4 regions of the Pseudomonas sp. A125 genome follow, and region 1 is predicted to be linked to each of the others. Evidence: predicted binding sites of a transcription regulator. Region 1 holds the regulator's gene; each other region holds the start of a gene.

Region 1 (4,066 bases):
GTGTATTTGGGTCACGAGTTCCGCCTGTAAACACGGTGGTATCAGGCCATTCGCCATGGAGCGCGGGAGTCAATAAAAACCTCAGTATTTTTATTGTTACCGCGCTCTAGGCAAAGCCCCCGATATCAGGCATATAATTTGCTTATGTTTGGCGCTCACGCGCCCTGTCGTGGATGGCGCATTGCGCCGGCGAATAAGGTGTTAAGCCCCTGCCATGAAACCATCGCTAGTCCTGAGAATGGGCCAGCAGCTGACGATGACACCTCAGCTGCAACAGGCCATCCGCCTGCTCCAATTGTCGACCCTGGACCTGCAACAGGAAATCCAGGAGGCCCTGGAGTCCAATCCGATGCTCGAACGCCAGGAAGAAGGCGACGACTTCGATAATGCAGACCCGCTTGCCGACAACATCGAGCAAAAACCCAACCCCGACGTACAGGAAACCTCCTACCAGGAAACCGCCCCCACGGTGGACAACCTTGAGGAAGGTGAATGGAACGAACGCATTCCCAACGAACTTCCCGTCGACACCGCCTGGGAAGACGTCTACCAGACCAGCGCCAGCAGCCTGCCCAGCAATGATGATGACGAGTGGGACTTCACTACCCGAACCTCCGCCGGCGAGAGCCTGCAGAGCCATCTGCTCTGGCAACTGAACCTGGCACCGATGTCTGACACCGATCGACTGATCGCTGTGACCCTGATCGACTGCATCAACAATCAGGGCTACCTGGACGAGTCCCTTGAGGAGATCCTCGAGGCCTTCGACCCGGAACTGGACATCGAACTGGACGAAATCGAAGCCGTCCTGCACCGCATCCAGCAGTTCGAGCCCGCCGGTATCGGCGCGCGCACCCTGAGCGAATGCCTGCTGCTGCAACTGCGCCAATTGCCAGCCAAGACCCCTTGGCTGGCCGAGGCGCAGCGCCTGGTCACCGACTACATCGACCTGCTCGGCAGCCGCGACTACAGCCAGCTGATGCGCCGCATGAAGCTCAAGGAAGATGACCTGCGCCAGATCATCGAGCTGGTGCAGAGCCTGAACCCGCGCCCTGGCTCGCAGATCGAGTCCAGCGAAGCCGAATATGTGGTGCCCGACGTGATCGTGCGCAAGGACAACGAGCGCTGGCTGGTGGAGTTGAACCAGGAATCGGTGCCGCGCCTGCGGGTCAACCCGCAATACGCAGGCTTTGTGCGCCGCGCCGACACCAGCGCCGACAACACCTTCATGCGTAACCAGTTGCAGGAAGCCCGCTGGTTCATCAAGAGCCTGCAAAGCCGCAACGAAACCCTGATGAAAGTCGCCACCCAGATCGTCGAACACCAGCGCGGTTTCCTGGAATACGGCGATGAAGCGATGAAGCCGCTGGTATTGCACGACATCGCCGAGGCGGTGGGCATGCACGAATCAACGATTTCCCGGGTAACCACACAAAAATTCATGCATACCCCACGGGGTATCTATGAGCTGAAATACTTTTTCTCCAGCCACGTCAGCACCTCCGAAGGCGGCGAATGCTCGTCCACGGCGATCCGCGCGATCATCAAAAAACTGGTTGCCGCGGAAAATCAGAAAAAGCCGTTGAGTGACAGCAAGATCGCTGGTTTACTGGAGGCACAAGGCATTCAGGTCGCCCGTCGAACCGTCGCCAAGTACCGCGAGTCCCTTGGGATCGCGCCTTCCAGCGAGCGTAAGCGTTTGATGTGACGGGCGGGCCATAGCGTTCCAGTGGCAGGCACCCCGGCCTGCCGCTTTATGCACTGGCAACGAAGGAGAAGCTGTATGCAAGTCAACATCAGTGGACACCATGTAGAAGTCACCCCTCCATTGCGCGAATACGTCGAGCAGAAGCTGAAACGACTTGAGGGTCATTTCGACAAGATCACCAATGTGCAGGTCATCATGAAGGTCGATAAGCTTCAGCAGAAAATCGAAGCGACCTTGCAGATACCCGGTGGCGAAGTGGTCGCCAATGCCGAGCATGAAGACATGTATGCATCGATCGATGCCTTGACTGACAAGCTTGACCGCCAACTTAAAAAGCATAAGGAAAAGCAGCAGAGCCTTCTTCAAGGCACCGGCCGCTAACACTCCCCACCCATGATTCGACTTGAAACCATCCTGACCCCCGGCCGTTCCCTCGTGAACGTGCCGGGCGGCAGTAAAAAGCGTGCCCTCGAACAAATTGCCAACCTGATCGGCCGCGAAGTGCCCGAGCTGGATACGCAAGCTGTGTACGAGGCTCTGATCGCCCGTGAAAAGCTCGGCTCGACCGGCTTTGGCAACGGAATCGCCATTCCTCACTGCCGCCTGCAAGGCTGTGAATCTCCAGTCAGCGCCCTGCTGCACCTGGATGCCCCAATCGATTTCGACGCCATCGATGGCGCCCCGGTCGACCTGCTGTTTGTACTGCTGGTCCCGCAAGCTGCCACCGATGCGCACCTGGAACTGCTTCGGCAGATCGCCAGCATGCTCGACCGCAAGGAAGTACGCGACAAACTGCGCAGCGCCTCCAGCAACGAGGCGCTCTATCAGGTCGTCCTGGATGAACAAAGCAGGCATTAATCATGCGTTTGATCATCGTCAGTGGCCGGTCCGGCTCAGGCAAAAGCACGGCCCTCAATGTTCTTGAGGACAACGGCTTCTATTGCATCGACAACCTGCCCGCCGGCCTGCTGCCGGAACTGGCGGAACGCGCACTGATTCACACTGAGCTCGCGCAACCACTGGTCGCTGTCTCGATCGACGCCCGAAACCTGCCCAGCCACCTCACACGCTTCCCTGAGCTGCTCGAAGAAGTGCGCGCCAAGCACATCCATTGCGATGTGCTGTACCTGGACGCCGACGAAGAGACCCTGCTCAAGCGCTTCTCCGAAACCCGTCGACGCCACCCTCTTAGCAGCCCGCATCGCTCGCTGGCCGAAGCCATCGAAGACGAGACCAAGCTGCTGGGGCCGATCATTGACCTGGCTGACCTCAAGATCAACACCACCAGCCTGAACCTGTATCAACTGCGTGATGCGATCAAGCTGCGCCTGCTGAACCAGCCAGAGCCGGGCACGGCGTTCCTCGTGGAGTCGTTTGGCTTCAAGCGTGGCATGCCGGTAGATGCCGACCTGGTGTTTGACGTGCGCTGCCTGCCCAACCCGTATTGGAAGCCGGAATTGCGCGATCAGTCCGGGCTGGACGAGCCTGTGGCCGAGTACCTGGCGGCGCAACCGGATGTGGAGGAGATGTTCCAGGACATCTCCAGCTACCTGCTCAAGTGGCTGCCGCGTTTTGCGGCCAGCAACCGGGCTTATGTCACCATCGCCATTGGCTGCACCGGCGGCCATCACCGTTCCGTCTACCTGACCGAACGCCTGGGCAAGGTGCTGCACCAAACCCTCAAGAACGTCCAGGTTCGCCACCGCGACCTCAGCTGAAAGGAACACCCCCGCGATGCCCGCTCTGGAAATTGAAATCATCAACAAGCTGGGCCTGCACGCCCGGGCCTCGGCCAAGTTCGTCGGCGTTGCCGGGCAGTTCCCTTGCCAGATCCGCGCCGGGCGCACCCCGGAATCCATGGTCGACGGCAAAAGCATCATGGCCATGATGATGCTGGCTGCGGGCAAGGGCACAAAGATTCATTTGAAGACCGAAGGCGAACAAGAGCAGGAAGCCCTGGATGCGCTGGTGGCGTTGATCAACAACTTCTTTGACGAAGGCGAGTAACACCCTCTGTAGGAGCCGGCTTGCCGGCGATTGGCCCACAAGTCTTGCACTGACCTCAGGAACGCCATCGCCGGCAAGCCGGCTCCTACAAGGAATTTGGCAGAGTTCCTAGCCCAACGCTGTATCCATCACCATCATCAAGCAAAACCCGATGCACAACCCGAGGCTGGCGAGCTTGTCATGGCCATTGCGCCGCGACTCGGGTATGACTTCGTGCGTCACCACCAACAGCATCGCCCCGGCAGCCAATGCCAACCCCAGCGGCAACAGCACCTGCGCCAGGCTCACCAGCCAGGCGCACAGCACCGCAAACACCGGCTCCACCAGGCCAGACGCCGCGCCAATCAGGAA
Region 2 (4,066 bases), on a different contig from region 1:
CTTGAAAGCCCTGAAAGAACACGCCGAGAAGTAAGCGCCCTTTGATCGTGTGCCTCCTGCCTTGATTGGAACGATTTGCGAGCCATCAAGGTCCAGATATGTGTAAGCCCACTCTTGGGTTTTATCGAGGAGGCACTGATGCCAAAGTGGAATGTTTCCTTCACTGACGATGATGGTCAGATAAAGGTCGTGCAGTTCGACTGTGAGCACGAGCCTACCTTGGAAGAGGCCGCGCACTTGCTTCGCAATCGTGTCGCGCCAGCTTTGAAAGAACTGGATCTCAACGACCTGGAAGGTCGTACCGAGAAGCCTACGGTCAAGAGTTTGAAAGACCTGAACAGCATTGAAATCCTCACTGTCACCAAAGACGCCTGAACATTTCCTGTACGTCCTCCATGACCCTCTGGTGGAGGTGATAGCTTCGCGCTACTCTGCAATCGAGATCAGCGAAATGAATCGCTAAGGTCTGGTCTTGTCAGCTACATGCTTGTCTCCCAGCGGCGACCTCATTGCCGTAACACCCGCGCCCTTGCAGCGCGGGCCATGGGACGCACGGAAAGTCTATCCATCAGTTTGAGGAGGACGTTTCATGAGCACAGCCTATCAAGAAGACATCAGCACCAACGTGTTGCGCCGCATGAAAGAGGGCGGCTTTGACTTCTCGCGTTTCCACCCCATCGAGTTCTACGCCATTTTCCCGGATGAGGAACGTGCGCGCCGGGCTGCGGGTCGGTTTCGTGGAGAATCGCTGAATGCCCAGGTCAGCGCGCGGGATGACGGCGCCTGGTACCTGGAACTGAGCAAAATCATGTTCGCCACCTACGACGGCATAGGAGACTTTGAGCAAGACTTTGAGGCGGTGGTCGAGCCCTTGGGCGGGATCATTGAAGGATGGGGCGTAAAACAGGAGGTGCGTGGGTTACCCATGTAGCAGGATGAACAACTTCACAGCGTATCGGCTGACCTTTGGGTCGGCCGTTTTTGTTTCTGGATCGGGAAAAATCCTGCACAAAAAAAAGCCACCCGAGCAGGGTGGCCAAAGGGAAGATCGCAAAGGAGGAGAGCGATTCGGTACAAGCGATGTTGCTCAATGGATGAAGCTGTAGGACCTGTCCTGTTCAGCTGATGGAGGTGATTATCCGCAAGGATAGCCGGGCAGTGAAATCAACTCTGACTATGCTGTTGATAGTCATGGCCTGCATTGCAATGAGGCGTCGCCCATGACAGCGGGCATTTGCTGCACCGGGACGGTGCAGTGAGGTCTGCGCTTATATCCAACTGATTGATACTTAAGTGTTTATGCCGCTGGCACGGGCCTTGCGATGGTTCTTGCGTCCGGGTGACAAGGAGTACGGCATGATCCGCACTTATTATGATGAGATGTACGACGGGGCAGGGCTGGTGCGCCCCCATTACCGCGAATTTGCCCGCTGGTTGGCCGAGACGCCCCCTGAATTGCTGGCCCAGCGCCGGCGCGAAGCCGATTTGCTGTTTCACCGGGCCGGCATCACCTTCACCCTCTATGGCGATGAGCAAGGCACCGAACGCCTGATCCCCTTTGACACGATTCCGCGCAGTATTCCGGCCAGCGAATGGCGGATTGTCGAGCGTGGCTGCATCCAACGGGTGAAGGCGCTGAACATGTTCCTCGCCGACCTGTACCACGAGCAACGCATCATCAAGGCCGGGATCATCCCTGCCGAGCAAGTGCTGGCCAACGAGCAATACCAGTTGGCGATGCAGGGCCTGGACCTGCACCGCGATATCTATTCCCACATCTCCGGCGTCGACCTCGTACGCGATGGCGACGGTACTTACTACGTCCTCGAAGACAACCTGCGCACCCCAAGCGGTGTGAGCTATATGCTCGAAGACCGCAAGATGATGATGCGCCTGTTCCCCGAACTGTTCGCCGCCCAGCGCATCGCGCCGATCGACCATTACCCCAACCTGCTGCTCGACACCCTGAAAAGCTCCAGCCCGCTGGATAACCCCAGTGTGGTGGTGCTGACCCCGGGGCGTTTCAACAGTGCGTTCTTCGAGCATGCGTTCCTGGCCCGGGAAATGGGTGTGGAACTGGTAGAAGGTGCCGATCTGTTCGTGCGTGATGACCGTGTGTTCATGCGCACCACCGATGGCCCCAAAGCGGTGGACGTGATCTACCGCCGCCTCGACGATGCGTTCCTCGACCCGCTGGCCTTCAACCCGGGCTCGATGCTCGGCGTACCGGGCCTGCTGGCGGCGTATCGCTCGGGCAATGTGGTGCTGGCGAATGCCATCGGCACCGGGGTCGCGGATGACAAGTCGGTGTACCCCTTCGTCACCGAGATGATCCGTTTTTACCTGGATGAAGAGCCGATCCTGAAGAATGTTCCTACATTCCAGTGCCGTAATCCCAGTGAACTGTCCCACGTGCTGGCCAACCTTCCGGAGTTGGTGGTGAAGGAAACCCAAGGCTCCGGTGGCTACGGCATGCTGGTCGGCCCAGCAGCTACGGCGGCAGAAATCGAAGCCTTCCGCGCACGCATCAAGGCCAAGCCCCACGCCTATATCGCACAACCCACTCTGTGCCTGTCGACCTGCCCGACCTTTGTCGAGAACGGCATCGCCCCACGGCATATCGACCTGCGTCCATTCGTGCTGCAAGGCAAGGAAACCCGCGTGGTCCCTGGCGGCCTGACCCGTGTGGCGCTGCGCGAAGGCTCGCTGGTGGTCAACTCGTCCCAGGGCGGCGGTACCAAAGACACCTGGGTGGTCGAGGATTGAAATATGTTGAGTAGAACTGCCTCGGATTTGTATTGGATGTCGCGCTACCTGGAGCGCGCGGAAAACCTCGCGCGGATGCTCGACGTCAGCTATTCGCTGTCGCTGATGCCCCAGGACGGGCGTGGCGATGGCCTGCATGAACTGGCGATGCCGTTGCTGATCACCGGCACCCTCGACGATTACCGCGAGCGCCACGGTGAGCTGCACGCCGAACGTTTGTTGCACTTCTTCGCGCTGGATGCCGCCAACCCGGCAAGCATCTACAGCTGCCTGGGTTCCGCGCGGGCCAGTGCCCATGCGGTACGTGGGCGAATTACCGCCGACATGTGGGAAAACATCAACGCCACCTGGTTGGAAATTCGCGACATTGCCCAGCAGGGCCTGAGTCGCTATGGCATGAGCCGGTTCTGTGAATGGGTCAAGGAGCGTTCCCACCTGTTCCGGGGCGCCACCTACGGCACCATCATGCGTAACGACGCGTTTCGTTTTATTCGGTTGGGCACGTTTATCGAGCGCGCCGACAACACCCTGCGCCTGCTGGATGCCCGTTACGAAATGGCCGGCGACCAGGCCGAAGCGGTCACCGATGGCACCGCCCACGCCTACTATCAGTGGAGTGCGTTGTTGCGGGCCTTGTCGTCTTTCGAGGCCTACACCGAAATCTACCGCGACGCCCCCGGCGCCCGGCAAGTCGCCGAACTGTTGCTGCTGCGCGCCGACGTCCCGCGTTCGCTGCGCGCGTGCAGTGAAGAGATCGACCAGATCCTTGGCAGCCTGCCCGGCATCAACGGGCGCCCGGCCCAGCGCCTGGCGGCGGAAATGGACGCGCGCCTGCGCTTTACCGCGATCGACGAAATTCTTGAGGAAGGCCTGCACGCATGGCTGACCGACTTCATCCCGCTCGTGCGCGAGTTGGGTGATGCTATTTACAGTTCCTACCTGGAGGCGGCATGAGACTTTCCATCAGCCACGAAACCACCTACCACTACGAAGACCAGGTGCGTGCCAGCATCCAGTACCTGCGCCTCACGCCCCACGACAGCGAGCGCCAGCACGTCCTCAGCTGGCAGTTGGACCTGCCCCGGCCGGTGCGAGCGCAACTGGACCCGTTCGGCAACATCCTGCACGTGCTGACCATGGACGAGCCCCACGAAGCCATCATCATCGGTGCCCGTGGCCAGGTGGACATCGACGAATTGCGCGAGGCCGAGCATGAAAGCCAGTCGGCGTTTCCGTTCCTGCGTTGCACCCGTTTGACCGAGCCGGACGAGGCCCTGCGCAGCTTTGCCGAAAAGCACTG
Region 3 (4,066 bases), on a different contig from region 1:
TCAGGTTGTTGATGCCTTCCAGACTGCTGAACTGCGCCAGTTGTGCCACGAACGCGCCATTGTCCTGGGGCGACAGCGGGTCCTGGTTTTTCAGCTGGGTCACCAGCAATTGCAGGAACGCGTCCTTGCCCATCGCCTGGTTGCCCGTCGCCGACTTGGCGGCGTCACCGACGCTGGTGTTATCTGTAGCCGTCTTGACCTTGGTGTTGAAAAGATCCTGGACCGCCGTGTTCGTCGAACTGGTATCAACAATGGCCATTATTTGGCGCCCCTTTTCACTGACCCAGGGTCAGGACTTTCTGCATCATGGTTTTGGCGGTGTTCATCATTTCCGCGTTGGTCTGGAACGAGCGGCTGGCGGAAATCATGTCTGCCATTTCCTCGACCACGTTGACGTTGGGGTAGTAAACGTACCCTTTGGCGTCGGCAGCCGGATGGTTCGGTTCGTAGCGGGCGTCGAGGTTGCTTTGGTCTTCGACCACACCGAGCACCTGTACACCTTGGCCTGCGGCATCCTGGTTCTGGAACAGCGAATCGCCGCTGCCGCTCTGGCCGCCTTGGCCGCCCTGGAACATGGTGGCGAACACCGGGTGCCGGGCGCGGTAGGTCTGGTCAATGCTCGACGACACGGTCTCGGCGTTGGCGATGTTACTGGCGACGGTGTTGAGGCGCGTGGTCTGCGCGCTCATGCCACTACCGGCAATATTAAAAACACTGGCGAGGGACATGGCTTACTCTCCACGCAGGGCAGACATCAGCCCTTTGAATTTACTGTTGAGCAGGGTGAAGCTGGCCTGGAAGTTCACCGAGTTCTCGGCGTAGGCGGATTGCTCCAGCTGGGCGTCCACGGTGTTCTGGTCGATCGACGGTTGCATCGGCGTGCGATACAGCAGCGACTCGTCACCATTACCCAGGCCTTGCGCTTCGATATGACGGCTGTTGGTCATGTTCAGGGCGAAGGTGCCGTTCTTGGTCTTGTCTTGCTGGGCGGCGAGCACGGCAGAGAAGTCCAGGTCCCGAGCCTTGTAGTTCGGGGTGTCGGCGTTGGCAATGTTGTTGGCCAGGACTTCGGCACGCTGGGCGCGGAAGCCCAGGGCTTGTTCGTGGATACCGAGCGCTTTATCGAAGCTGATGCTCATGGCGGAAACCTTTAGGCTGACCTGCTTTTCGTAACAAGGGTTTTAGCAAGGGCCATGCCAAGTTGCTTGAGCGCCGTAAATCAAGGGTTTGCGAGGACATTGCCGGCGGCAATGCCAGAAAAGCGGCAAAGGGCTTCCGCGAAACGCCAGTAAAGCGGCAATAAGGGCTTGCCGCTTTACCGCCATAAAAAAGGGAGGCCTGTGCGGGCCTCCCTTTTTGTTCATGCATTCATCACTTGGCCTGGTAAATGATCCCGGGGCTGCACTGCACCATCTGGTAATGATCCGGCAAACCGTTCAGCGCCTCGGAAGCGCCCAGGAACAGATAGCCGCCACGCTTGAGGGTGCCGTGGATGCGCAACAAGATGTCTTTCTTCACTTCTGCCGAGAAGTAGATCAACACGTTGCGGCAAAACACCATGTCGAACTTGCCGAGGCTGGCGTAGCTGTCCAGCAGGTTGAACGAGCGAAACTCAACCCGGCTCTTGATCGGTGCCTTCACCGCCCAGCGCCCGGCGCCCTTGGGATCAAAGAAGCGTTGCAGGCGCTCCTGCGACAACCCGCGCCCCAGCGCCAGGCTATCGTACTCGCCGGTCTTGCAGTTGGTGAGCATGGTGCCGGACAAGTCAGTGGCCACGATTTGCGCACCGGCCTTTAACTGGCCCAGGTTGGTCCGCTCGAACTCATCGATGGACATCGAAATCGAATACGGCTCCTGCCCCGACGAACACGCGGCCGACCAAATGCGCAAGCGCTGGCCGGGCGCAGCCTTGATCGCCTCGGGCAGCACCTTGCTCTTAAGCACTTCAAACGGATAGGTATCACGAAACCACAAGGTTTCATTGGTGGTCATGGCATCGACCACCATTTCCTTGAGCCCGCTGCGCGGTTGGCCCTGGATCCGTTGCACCAACTCCCCGAGGGACTTGATGCCTTGCTGCTCCATCAGTTTGTTGAGACGGCTGGATACCAGGTACTGCTTGTTTTCACCGAGCAATATGCCACAGGCTTTTTCCAGGAAGACCCGGAACTGTTCGAAATCCAAATTACCCGTAGACAATGATACCGCCTCTTAAATCGTGTGACCGCCAGGGAAAAAGCCCCTAGCCGTGATCTGCTGCCTTGATCCGGTCGACTACCCGGGATGCCAGGTCATCAGGGCGGAACTTGGCCAGGAAGTCATCGGCACCGACCTTCTTGACCATCGCCTGATTGAATACACCCGACAACGAAGTATGCAGGATGATATGTAGTTTTTGCATGCGTGGGTCGTTGCGTATCTCGGCCGTGAGGGTGTAGCCGTCCATTTCCGGCATCTCGATGTCGGAGATCATCATCAGGAATTCTTCTTCCGGCTTCTTGCCCTCATCCACCAGCTTGCGCAGGTAGTCCAGGGCCTGGCGCCCGTCATTGAGCGCCACCACTTCAACGCCCACCGTCTGCAGGCAACGAGACACCTGCTTGCGCGCCACCGAGGAGTCGTCCACCGTCAGCACCCGCAGCGAGATCGCCTTGTGTGCGGTTTCGGCGTCTACTACGCCGACCGAGATCGCCTCCGAGGTCGGGGCCACTTCGGCGAGGATTTTCTCTACGTCGATGATCTCCACCAACTGGTTGTCGACCCGCGTCACCGCCGTGAGGTAGTGATCGCGCCCCGTGCCCTTGGGCGGCGGATGGATCTCTTCCCAGTTCATGTTGACGATGCGTTCCACCGAGCGCACCAGGAAACCCTGGGTCTTGGTGTTGTACTCGGTGATGATCACAAACGGATTCTCACGGTCCTGCAAACCGGCCGAACCGGTTGCCATTGCCAGGTCAAGAATCGGGATCGTCGCGCCACGGATGCTGGCCACACCACACACCACCGGGCTGGACTTGGGCATTATTGTCAGCTTGGGACATTGCAGCACTTCCCGAACCTTGAAGACGTTAATCCCGTACAGCTGCTTGCCGTCCAGACGAAACAGCAGCAACTCCAGGCGATTCTGCCCTACCAGCTGTGTGCGCTGGTTTACTGAATCCATTACACCGGCCATGCCCAGACTCCTACGCTAAAACTTAGGGGTACGACGCGCACCCAACACTAAACGGCACGAGCTTTGCTTTTTTATTGGCCATGGATATCAAAACGACAGTTTCCCGACGCCTCCGATCCCCACAGTACCGCAGATTGCTCTGCGCCTCGATGGCGTTGCTTGTCTTGGCCACAGGCCAAGCAACCCGCGCCGATAACGTCACCTTGCCTGATCTGCTTATCGGCGTCACTCAAGGCTTTCTTGAGTTCACTGTAGAAGATTATCTGGCTACCACGCAGACACCCGGGCGCTATGAAATCCAGGTCAACCAACTGGATCCGCGCCTGCGCATGCCCATGTGCGACAAGGAATTGACAGCCAGCCTGGAAAGCCCGGCCCAACCCATCGGGCGTGTGACCGTAAAGGTACGCTGCGAAGGCGCATCGCCCTGGACAGTGTTCGTGCCGGCCCAGGTCAAGTTGTTTCGCGACGTAGTGGTGGTTACCCGCCCCCTGAAACGTACCGGGATCATTGGCTATGAAGACGTTGCGATGCGCGAGCGGGACATCAGCCTGATCAACCAGGGCTACCTCACGACCCTTGACCAGGCGATCGGGCAAAAACTTACCCGACCAATGGTGGCCGACCAGGTGATTACCCTGGTCCATCTTGAACAGGCCGAAGTGGTGCGAAAAGGTGACCAGGTGGTGATTTCCGCCAGCAGCGGCGGCCTGAATGTAAAAATGCCGGGGGAAGCCCTGTCCAATGGCGGCATGAGTGAACAGATTCGCGTCAAGAACCTGAACTCCAACCGAGTGATCAAGGCCCGGGTAACTGCACCGGGGCAGGTTGAGGTGGCGTTATAGATCACTGGCATAGGACGCCAGCTTTTCCTACACTGTGCGCAAAGCA
Region 4 (4,066 bases), on a different contig from region 1:
CGGTTGCGCTTGGCGTGCGTCTTGGGGTTCACCGAGATGACCCCGCAATATTCCGGCATGTGCTTGGCGAAATCCGCCGTGCCGATCTGGGTCGCCAGGTCGATGATGTCTTGCTTGTGACTGGCGATCAGCGGGCGCAATACCAGCTTCTCGGTCACAGAGTCGATCAACGACAGGTTCGGCAGGGTCTGGCTGGACACCTGGGAAATCGCCTCACCGGTGACCAGTGCGTCGATTTCCAGCCGATCCGCGATTCGGGACGCAGCGCGCAACATCATACGCTTCAATACTACGCCCATATGACTGTTATCGACTTTCCCGAGAATTTCTCCCAGGACTTCCTCAAACGGTACGCTGACAAACAGCACCCGTTGCGAGCTGCCGTACTTCTTCCAGATGTAATGCGCGACTTCCATCACGCCCAATTCGTGTGCACGCCCGCCCAGGTTGAAGAAGCAGAAGTGGCTCATCAGCCCGCGGCGCATGATCTGGTAGGCCGCCACGGTGGAATCGAAACCGCCGGACATCAATACCAGGGTCTGTTCCAGTGCACCCAGCGGGTAGCCGCCGATGCTGTTGTGCTGGCTGTGAATCACAAACAACCGTTGGTCGCGAATTTCCATGCGCACTTCAATTTGCGGCTCTTTCAGGGAAATTCCGGCGGCGCCGCACTCGCGACGCAGCTTGCTGCCAACGTATTTCTCTACATCCATGGAGGTGAACGGATGCTTGCCGGCGCGCTTGCAACGCACCGAAAAAACCTTGCCGGCCAGCACATCGCCGTAGTGCTGTTTGCACTTTTCGGTGATGTCATCGAAGTCGCCCAGCGGGTACTCGTCAACCTGCAGGAAATGCGCGATGCCCGGCACGCAGCTCAGGCGCTCGGTCATGTCCTTCAAGGCCTTGGGGTCTGTGAGGCGGGTTTCCAGCTCGAGATTGTCCCACACACCATTCACCACCACAGCCGGGTCCAGATCGCGGAGCACGGCACGGATGTTTTTGGCCAATTGACGGATGAAACGCATCCGTACCGGTCGGCTCTTGATGGTGATCTCGGGGAAGACTTTAACGATTAATTTCATGAAAACAGCGCGCGCAGGCCCAGCCGAAAAAGGGGGGCGCGGATTATAGCGGAAATCGCTCAAGGTTTAACCAGTTAATATGCAACGGACCTTTAGCGCACCAAAACGGGTCATAAATGAAAATAAGCGCTACATTGCGGTGCGCAATTTATTCCGTTTCAGCGGATTGCACCTTTATAGGGGCGATTTTGTGGCAAAAAACCCATGTCGGGGCACTGGCATGCAATTTGCTCTCTTGTGAGGCAGGTTGCCTTGGTCGAGTATTCGCGCCGGCATCACCCACATTCTAAGGGCTACTCCACTACCCCAGCCCGAAGCCACCCGGAGGACACTATGTCGAAGTCGGTTCAACTCATCAAAGATCATGACGTCAAATGGATTGATCTGCGCTTCACGGACACAAAAGGCACTCAGCACCACGTGACCATGCCGGCTCGCGACGCGCTGGATGACGCCTTCTTCGAAGAAGGCAAAATGTTCGACGGCTCCTCCATTGCTGGCTGGAAAGGCATCGAAGCTTCCGACATGATCCTGATGCCGGACGACAGCACCGCCGTACTCGACCCGTTCACCGAAGACCCAACGCTGATCATCGTCTGCGACGTGATCGAGCCTTCGACCATGCAAGGCTACGACCGTGACCCACGTGCGATCGCCAAGCGTGCCGAGGAATACCTGAAGTCGACCGGTATCGGCGACACCGTATTCGTAGGTCCGGAACCAGAGTTCTTCATCTTTGATTCGGTCAAGTTCAAGTCCGACATCTCTGGCTCCATGTTCAAGATCTTCTCTGAACAAGGTTCGTGGATGTCCGACCAGGACATCGAAGGCGGCAACAAAGGCCACCGTCCAGGCGTCAAAGGTGGTTACTTCCCGGTTCCGCCATTCGACCACGACCACGAAATCCGTACCTCCATGTGCAACGCCATGGAAGAGATGGGCCTGGTCATCGAAGTTCACCACCACGAAGTGGCAACTGCCGGCCAGAACGAAATCGGTGTGAAGTTCAACACCCTGGTAGCCAAGGCTGACGAAGTTCAGACCCTGAAGTACTGCGTACACAACGTGGCTGATGCCTACGGCCGTACCGCTACCTTCATGCCTAAGCCACTGTACGGCGATAACGGTTCGGGTATGCACGTTCACCTGTCCATCGCCAAAGATGGCAAGAACACCTTCGCTGGCGAAGGTTATGCCGGCCTGTCCGACACTGCCCTGTACTTCATCGGCGGTATCATCAAGCACGGTAAGGCACTGAACGGCTTCACCAACCCGTCGACCAACTCCTACAAGCGTCTGGTCCCAGGTTTCGAAGCGCCGGTAATGCTGGCCTACTCGGCTCGCAACCGTTCCGCTTCGATCCGTATTCCTTACGTGTCCAGCCCTCGTGCTCGCCGTATCGAAGCCCGCTTCCCGGATCCGGCAGCCAACCCGTACCTGGCCTTCGCAGCCCTGGTAATGGCCGGCCTGGACGGTATCCAGAACAAGATTCACCCAGGCGACGCCGCCGACAAAAACTTGTACGACCTGCCGCCTGAAGAGGCCAAAGAGATCCCACAAGTGTGCGGCAGCCTGAAAGAAGCCCTGGAAGAGCTGGACAAGGGCCGTGCGTTCCTGACCAAAGGCGGCGTGTTCAGCGACGACTTTATCGATGCCTACATCGCCCTGAAAAGCGAAGAAGAAATCAAGGTCCGCACCTTCGTACACCCACTGGAATACGAGCTGTACTACAGCTGCTGATCCGGTAGCGCCGCTTAACGTGGCGTGATGAAAAAGACCTCCTTCGGGAGGTCTTTTTTTTGCCCCGCAAAACCCTGTGGGAGCGGGCTTGCCCGCGAAAAATCCAAAGGCACCGCATTTCTTCAATATTTACGCGTTATCGTTAACGACCTTCGCGAGCAAGCTCGCTCCTACAGAAGAGGAATCTGCCTTGAAATTTAAACTTGGGTTCATCTTGCTGGCCATCAGCGCCAATGTATTCGCAGCACCACCCACCCTCGCCCCACTGCTCGACAGCATCGCCGAACGCCTGGCGATTGCCGACCAGGTGGCCCTGAGCAAATGGGACAGCCACAAGCCCGTTGAAGACCGTGCACGGGAGCAGGACGTGATTGCCAGCGTCGTTGCCCAGGCGCCGAGCTACAAACTGGCACCGGCGCAGGCCGAGCAGTTTTTCTCGGCCCAGATCGAAGCGAACAAACTGGTGCAATACGCCCACCTGTCCGACTGGCGGCTGCAAGGCAAGGCACCCAATGACCCGCGCCCGGATCTGGTCGGCCAAATTCGCCCTGAACTGGACCTGCTGCAAAAGCGCCTGCTGCAACAGCTTGCAGACTTCACCCCCGAGCGCAGCAACCCACAATGTCCACAATGGCTGGCCCAGGCTAATCACCAGCCATCCCGAGATACGTTGCACCAGTTAGCAATGATCCGCGCCACCGCCGAACTATGCGTCTACAAGAACTAAACCTGCGAACCCAATCAAAAATGTAGGAGCTGGCTTGCCTGCGATAGCGGTGTGTCAGCACCCAAAATACCAACTGGTAGTCAGCTATCGCTGGCAAGCCAGCTCCCACAGGTTTCAGTGAAACGAGTTCCTGAACAGAATTTCCAAAACCGCACTATATTGGTGCAATAGGTTGCACCCTTCCCACTTACCCAGCCCATTTTGGTTCGAAACTTCCCGCCGGAGCTGGCAGAACGCCACAGTTTCGCGCCTTAAACCCCCATTTCAAGGCATTAACGCTTCTTTTCGGAGCCTTGGTTTGGTTTTTGCATTTTCCTTGTATCAGCGTGTGCCTCAAGCCCGCGCCTTGCTCCAAAAGAGGTCCTAATGACCATCAGCGACGCACTGCACCGCCTGCTACTCGACAACCTGACCACCGCGACCATTCTGCTCAATGACGAACTTCGTCTTGAGTACATGAACCCGGCGGCGGAGATGCTGCTGGCCATCAGCGGACAGCGCAGCCATGGGCAATTTA

The links. Region 1 encodes sigma-54, which starts transcription at its own class of promoters, with help from an activator protein. Its sites were predicted from a motif close to ANTGGCATNNANNTTGCTNT; they were not measured.
Region 2: the regulator sigma-54 is predicted to act here: its motif matches at 1,305-1,324, upstream of ACZRN6_RS04705 (circularly permuted type 2 ATP-grasp protein).
Region 3: the regulator sigma-54 is predicted to act here: its motif matches at 1,182-1,201, upstream of flgB (flagellar basal body rod protein FlgB).
Region 4: the regulator sigma-54 is predicted to act here: its motif matches at 1,297-1,316, upstream of glnA (glutamate--ammonia ligase).

Annotation. Positions count from the first base shown of each region.
Region 1 is NZ_JBUZVP010000034.1:27,941-32,006, forward strand. It holds gene lptB (LPS export ABC transporter ATP-binding protein) at 1-30, shown strand, start outside; gene ACZRN6_RS31190 (RNA polymerase factor sigma-54) at 215-1,708, shown strand; gene hpf (ribosome hibernation-promoting factor, HPF/YfiA family) at 1,784-2,089, shown strand; gene ptsN (PTS IIA-like nitrogen regulatory protein PtsN) at 2,102-2,566, shown strand; gene rapZ (RNase adapter RapZ) at 2,569-3,426, shown strand; gene ACZRN6_RS31210 (HPr family phosphocarrier protein) at 3,443-3,715, shown strand; gene ACZRN6_RS31215 (ZIP family metal transporter) at 3,824-4,066, opposite strand, start outside.
Region 2 is NZ_JBUZVP010000002.1:349,562-353,627, forward strand. It holds gene ACZRN6_RS04690 (START domain-containing protein) at 1-34, shown strand, start outside; gene ACZRN6_RS04695 (hypothetical protein) at 115-375, shown strand; gene ACZRN6_RS04700 (ribonuclease E inhibitor RraB) at 590-931, shown strand; gene ACZRN6_RS04705 (circularly permuted type 2 ATP-grasp protein) at 1,357-2,766, shown strand; gene ACZRN6_RS04710 (alpha-E domain-containing protein) at 2,770-3,720, shown strand; gene ACZRN6_RS04715 (transglutaminase family protein) at 3,717-4,066, shown strand, end outside.
Region 3 is NZ_JBUZVP010000002.1:257,306-261,371, reverse strand. It holds gene flgD (flagellar hook assembly protein FlgD) at 1-259, opposite strand, end outside; gene flgC (flagellar basal body rod protein FlgC) at 276-728, opposite strand; gene flgB (flagellar basal body rod protein FlgB) at 732-1,139, opposite strand; gene cheR (protein-glutamate O-methyltransferase CheR) at 1,372-2,199, opposite strand; gene ACZRN6_RS04230 (chemotaxis protein CheV) at 2,243-3,175, opposite strand; gene flgA (flagellar basal body P-ring formation chaperone FlgA) at 3,256-4,020, shown strand.
Region 4 is NZ_JBUZVP010000004.1:179,942-184,007, forward strand. It holds gene thiI (tRNA uracil 4-sulfurtransferase ThiI) at 1-1,082, opposite strand, end outside; gene glnA (glutamate--ammonia ligase) at 1,416-2,822, shown strand; gene ACZRN6_RS07565 (chorismate mutase) at 3,013-3,549, shown strand; gene glnL (nitrogen regulation protein NR(II)) at 3,916-4,066, shown strand, end outside.